3 regions of the Pseudoalteromonas sp. APC 3495 genome follow, and region 1 is predicted to be linked to each of the others. Evidence: predicted binding sites of a transcription regulator. Region 1 holds the regulator's gene; each other region holds the start of a gene.

Region 1 (2,212 bases):
TTATGTGATCAGTGTGCCTCTGTAACTTCGAAAATTTACTATTTACGTAGTCTCTAAGCGAGTCGGTAATATCTACATGGCGACCAGTTAAATTCAGTTGCATAAACATTTTCCTCTTTGTTGTACGCCTTAAATCAAACTTTTACGTTGATTAGACGGGGGAATAGCTAGAGATTCGCGATATTTTGCAATGGTTCTCCTCGCTACTTTAATTCCTTGCTCTGCCAATATATCTGCAATTTTACTATCACTCAATGGTTTAGCTGAGTTTTCTGCAGCGATTAATTTTTTAATTAATGCACGTATTGCTGTTGATGAACATTCGCCACCATTTTCAGTACTTACATGGCTTGAAAAGAAATATTTAAGCTCAAAAATGCCACGTGGTGTATGCATGTATTTTTGCGTAGTAACACGCGATATAGTCGACTCGTGCATTTCCACCATTTCAGCCACATCGTTAAGCACCATAGGCTTCATAGCCTCAGGACCGTGTTCAAAAAAGGCCTGTTGCTGTTGCACAATACAGTTGGTTACTTTAAGTAGCGTGTCATTTCTACTTTCTAAGCTTTTTATAAACCATTTAGCCTCTTGTAAGTGCGAGCGAATAAACTGGCTATCACCACTTGATTTAACCGTACGCGACATAGCTGCATATTGGCTATTTACTCTGATCTTAGGCATGCTATCTGGGTTTAATTCAACTACCCAACGACCTTTAACTTTTTTAACCGACACATCAGGAATAACGTATTCAGACTCTTCTCTAACAATAGTGTCTGCCGGTTTTGGGCTGAGCGTATGAATCAACGTCATGATTTCTTTAAGCTCATCTTCTTTAAGCTTTGTTTTTTTCATCAACGTGCGATAGTCACGTGCAGCAAGTAAATCAATATGATCGGTTAAGATCATTTTTGTTTCGTTTAAAAAAGGTGTGTCTTTATCAAATTGATTTAGCTGAATACACAAGCACTCTTGTAAACTACGCGCGGCTATTCCCACTGGATCAAATAGTTGAATACGCTTTAGTACCGCTTCTATTTCGTCAAGTTCAACTTCATCTTCGCCGTCGTTTTCTTGGTTAAAGCTTTCTAATATTTCTTCACAGCTAAGGGTTAGAATCCCTGAGTCGTCCACAGCTTCTACAATTGCAATAGCTATCGCTTCATCGGTAGGACTAAACGGCGTCAGTTGAAGTTGCCACATTAAATACTCATGCAGCGTTTCAGTCGAAGAGCCTTGATAAATAGATTCATCTTCTGGCATTGGGCCCGATGAAGAGGCAGGCGCAGCGCTCATATATTCATCCCAAGTAACATCCATAGCCATATCATCGCTAATGGTGTCTTTGGTCATTGCTTCGCCGCTATCTTGCTCATCCTCGCTAGGTTTATCGTCAGCTGAGGCACTTAGCGTTAAGTCATCGTTATCGGCTTTTTGTTCGTTTTTACCTGCAGTGTCTTCGCTGTAATCGTGTTCTTCAACTTCAAGCAAGGGGTTGCTATCGAGCGCTTCTTGAATTTCTTGCTGGAGATCCAATGTACTGAGTTGCAATAAGCGAATTGCTTGTTGCAACTGTGGAGTCATTGTAAGTTGCTGGCCCATGCGCAGCTGTAATGATTGCCTCATTTATCTCTAACAATCCTTTTAAATTACGGTCTGTTGACCTTTACGGATTAAAATTTGTTCAAACTAGGGGCGGTTTAATTGCGGCGCGAGGTTTGTAACCTAGTGGGCTAAGTCAAAACCGAGCAAAGCTTCCGCGTCCTGCTCACGCTCCTTACCTACATCCATGTAGGCAACAAAGAGTAAATCGTCCCTAGGCAGAACCCGAAGGGCAGCGCCTGTTTGGCATTGATGCTGCGTTATCGCCTATTTATGGGGAATACCACACCACATAGGCTCTGCCTTGCCTAAATACCAAACAGACTGCTGCAAATTCAACCTTGAAAGGTCAACAGACCTAAGTATGATTAATCTTAGCAGATGCTTAGTGGAATAACACACATATTAGAGCTTGAACTGCTCGCCCAAATAAACATCGCGTACTGTTTTATCGTTTAATACGTATTCAGGAGTGCCTGATGCAATTAACTCCCCATGAGAAACTATGTAGGCTTTTTCACAAACATCAAGTGTTTCGCGCACGTTATGGTCTGTAATAAGTACGCCAATGCCACGGTTTTTAAGATGCTCTATAATCTTTTTAATA
Region 2 (2,212 bases), on a different contig from region 1:
GCAATATTTAATAAATTAAACGACATGTTACTCTACTCCTTGGCGGATAACGCTTGTGGCGATATTCTTTAACTCGTTACTGTTAAGCACTCTTTTTATTTTGTCTGCATAGTTAGGGTCGGTTGCATAACCGGCTTGCTGTAAAGAGTCTAAAAATTTGTGCGGCTTTGCTGTATTGTTTAATGCATCTTGATAGCGAGGGTTCTGTGTTAAAAAATCCACAAAATCATTCACGCTATCTTTTATTGAGTCATACGCTCTAAAGCTTGCTTGCTTTTTAACTGCAGCGCCTTGCTCAAACTCTAAAGTGACCTTACTGGCTTTTTCGCCCTGCCAACTTTTATCTGACTTTATATTGAATAAATTATTTGAGCTATTGCCATCACCTTTACTGATAATATGTTTACCCCAACCAGTCTCTAATGCTGCTTGCGCAACCATAACCGCCGGATTTAAACCAATTTTCTTAGCCGCTGTTTTTGCGTGTTCCCATACGGTGCTTACAAATTCCTCAGCATTTTCAAATGTGCCAGACGCTATGTTTTGTTCGCTTTTTTCAGTTGAATCAACGAGCGGCACTTTTTCAGTGACCTTTTGGTTTTCTTGATGAGGTAAGGTGCTACCCGCACGTTGGTCACTAAAGAAATCTGACGTTGTACGAAGAACAGAGCCTGGCATAAAGTTTTTTCCATCTGGCGATAGTTGCTGCACAATTAAATCTGCAAGACCTAAAGAGCCATTTGATGAAAGCTCTGTAGCCATCTGTTGGTCGTGCATTTCTTCAAAAAACTTCACGCCACTTGCATTAAATGGGCTTTCTTTGTCTTCAAAAGCCTCATTGGCTTTACGCATACTTTTCAGTAGCATTTGGGTGAAGATAGCTTCAAATTGTGCCGCCGCTTTTTTTAACGCCGCTTTAGATGCATCGGTTGATGCATCACCGCTGTTTAAAGCATCTCGACGCAAAGAGTCTAAGTTGCCTAAATCAAAAAAGTTTTGCTTATCTAGATGATTTGTTTCCATCAGCTTTTTGACACAATAATTAATAATACCTAGTTAAATGCAATAATTGAGCCAAAAGAAGAGTAGCGATGAAAGGTTAAGGATGAAAGGTTAAGGGTTAAAGACCCTAGGGCTTAGGGTCTAGAATCTTATAAAACTAAATTACAACAAGCTGACCGTTAATTGCACCGGCTTCTTTAAGTGCTTCAAGAATCGCCATTAAATCGCCAGGGGCAGCGCCAACTTCATTAATAGCACGAACTAAATCATCAAGGCTTACACCTGGGTCAAATACAAAAGCACGTGAATCATCTTGATTAACGTCAATAATACTTTGTTGGGTAACCACTGTTTCCCCCTCAGCTAGAGGATTTGGCTGCGCCACATTTTGTTGCTCAGCAATGGTCACAGTAAGGCCACCATGTGTAATTGCCGCAGGTTGTAATTTTACATTTTTTCCAATAACTATAGTGCCGGTACGTGAGTTAACAATTATTTTTGCCGAAGTATCCGCAGGCTTAAACTCTAAGTTTTCAAGAGTTGATAAATACGATACACGTTGCGAGGCATCACGAGGTGCAATAACGCGAATAGAAGCTGCATCGAGTGCTTGAGCGCTATTTGGGCCGATTAAATCATTTATGGTTTTCTCTAAACGTTTAGCAGTAGTAAAATCAGGGCGGTTTAAATTAAAGGTAATATAGTCGTTTTGCATAAATGGGCTTTTAACAGCACGTTCAACCGTGGCACCATTTGGTACGCGTCCTACCGTTGGCGTATTAATCACAACGCGACTACCATCAAGGCCTTCAGCGCCTAAGCCACCTACAATTAAACTGCCTTGAGCGATGGCGTAAACATTACCATCAACCCCTTTTAGGAATGTTTGTAATAATGTACCACCGCGCAGGCTGCCTGCACTGCCAATTGATGACACGGTTATATCTATGGTTTGCCCTGGCTTTCTAAATGGAGGGAGTTCAGCATGAACAGCAACCGCTGCAACATTTTTAATTTTTGGCTTTAAACTAGAAGGTAACGTAATACCAAAACTATTGAGCATGCCTTTAAAACTTTGTTCGGTAAAACGGCTTTGCTCACCGGTACCCGGTAAACCAACAACCAATCCATAGCCCACTAATTGGTTTGAGCGCACCCCTTCGACCATAGACACATCTTTAATTCGCTCAGCACTGGCAGTAAATTGCCA
Region 3 (2,212 bases), on a different contig from region 1:
TCCGTCAAGGCCAGCCATAAGCATTGCAGAGAAAGCAAGGTATGGGTTAGCTGTTGGATCTGGGAAGCGTACTTCGATACGACGACCTTTTGCAGATGGAACCACTGGAATACGGATTGACGCAGAACGGTTACGAGCCGAGTATGCAAGCATTACCGGTGCTTCAAAACCAGGTACTAAACGTTTGTACGAGTTAGTTGACGCGTTAGCAAAAGCGTTGATCGCTTTAGCATGTTTGATAATACCGCCAATGTAGTAAAGTGCATCTTCAGAAAGTCCGCCGTATTTATCACCTGCGAATAAGTTTACGCCATCTTTTGCTAAAGACTGGTGACAGTGCATACCAGAACCGTTATCACCAACAACCGGCTTAGGCATAAACGTTGCCGTTTTACCGTAAAGGTGAGCCATGTTGTGGATAACATATTTCATTTCTTGGATTTCATCGGCTTTTAACACCATAGTGTTAAAGCGCGTTGCAATTTCGTTTTGACCGGCAGTCGCCACTTCGTGGTGATGCGCTTCAACAACTTGACCCATTTCTTCTAAAACTAGGCACGTTGCAGAACGCCAATCTTGGAAATCATCAACAGGTGCAACTGGGAAGTAACCGCCTTTAACAGCTGGGCGATGGCCTGTGTTGCCATCTGCATATTCTTTATCTGAGTTCCAAGCTGCTTGCTTAGAATCAATTTTGTACATTGAACCAGACATGTCAGATTTGTATTTAACGTCGTCAAATACGAAAAACTCTGGTTCTGGGCCAAATAAAACAGTGTCAGCAATACCCGTAGAGCGCATGTACTCTTCAGCGCGCTTAGCAACTGAGCGAGGGTCGCGTTCGTAACCTTGTAATGTAGAAGGTTCAACCACGTCACAACGAACGATTAGGGTTGTTTCTTCTGTGAAAGGGTCAAGTTTAATTGAATCTGCATCTGGTAGTAACACCATGTCTGATTCGTTGATGCCTTTCCAGCCAGCAATTGAAGAACCGTCAAACATCTTTCCATCTTCAAAAAAGTCTTCATCAACTTGATGATGAGGAATAGAAACATGTTGCTCTTTACCTTTTGTGTCAGTAAAGCGTAAATCAATGAACTTAACGTCATTTTCTTTAATAAAATCTAAAACCGATTGTGACATGTGTCCTCCAACTATTGGGTTTTATTATTGCTGCTTAGATACGTTGAATATCTACAAGCTGATTTTGTGCCACTATTATAATTATTTGTTTTTTATGTAAAAAAATATAAATAAAATAAAGGTGATATAGATTGAGCACCATCTTAGTGCGTAATTTTTCCAAAATGGTGCAATATTTACAAAGCAATAATTGCTTGTAAATTAATCACCTTAGACTAGCACAAAGAAAATGCAAAATACGCAGTAAAGTCGCTTTAAATTAACCCAAAACCATCTTTTTATATAAATATCTAAAAATTAATCATCATAATTAATTATTTTAAAACAATGGGTTAATTATTTTATTGAGAAAGTTTGAAATTTTATTTTGGATAAACTTTCATCCATTCCATTTATAGGGGATAATATGCGCCCTTTTAAATCCTATGCTGGGACATCTCGTGAAAGCGCAGGTGAGAACGTATAGCCCCTGCAGGATCAATGAGATTCAATTTCTCTGAGTGAATATATGAGCATCGAAAAGTTAAGAAATATAGCAATTATCGCCCACGTTGACCACGGTAAAACAACACTGGTTGATAAACTACTTGAGCAATCAGGTACATTAGAAACACGCGGCGGTAATGAAGAGCGCGTGATGGATTCAAACGACATTGAAAAAGAACGTGGTATTACCATTTTAGCGAAAAACACCGCTATCTCATGGAATGATTACCATATCAATATCGTAGATACTCCTGGACACGCCGACTTCGGTGGTGAAGTTGAACGCGTACTTTCGATGGCTGACTCAGTATTACTACTTGTTGATGCTCAGGAAGGTCCAATGCCACAAACGCGTTTCGTAACGCAAAAGGCATTCGCGCAAGGCTTAAAGCCAATCGTTGTTATCAATAAAATTGATAAGCCAGGTGCTCGCCCTGATTGGGTTATGGATCAAATCTTTGATTTATTCGACAACCTAGGCGCAACTGATGAACAGTTAGACTTTAAAGTAATCTACGCATCAGCAATCAATGGTTGGGCTACATTAGATTTAGACGAAGCATCTGATAACATGGAACCTATG

The links. The regulator sigma-54, encoded in region 1, starts transcription at its own class of promoters, with help from an activator protein. The targets are predictions, from matches to a motif close to GTTGGCACGNNNNTNGNNT.
Region 2: the regulator sigma-54 is predicted to act here: its motif matches at 1,061-1,079, upstream of flgJ (flagellar assembly peptidoglycan hydrolase FlgJ).
Region 3: the regulator sigma-54 is predicted to act here: its motif matches at 1,199-1,217, upstream of glnA (glutamate--ammonia ligase).

What each region holds. Positions count from the first base shown of each region.
Region 1 covers NZ_JASDDA010000009.1:34,119-36,330, reverse strand. The annotation lists gene hpf (ribosome hibernation promoting factor) at 1-103, opposite strand, end outside; gene QL984_RS05570 (RNA polymerase factor sigma-54) at 130-1,629, opposite strand; gene lptB (LPS export ABC transporter ATP-binding protein) at 2,011-2,212, opposite strand, start outside.
Region 2 covers NZ_JASDDA010000017.1:15,163-17,374, reverse strand. The annotation lists gene flgK (flagellar hook-associated protein FlgK) at 1-26, opposite strand, end outside; gene flgJ (flagellar assembly peptidoglycan hydrolase FlgJ) at 28-1,023, opposite strand; gene QL984_RS08920 (flagellar basal body P-ring protein FlgI) at 1,160-2,212, opposite strand, start outside.
Region 3 covers NZ_JASDDA010000016.1:20,520-22,731, reverse strand. The annotation lists gene glnA (glutamate--ammonia ligase) at 1-1,143, opposite strand, end outside; gene typA (translational GTPase TypA) at 1,652-2,212, shown strand, end outside.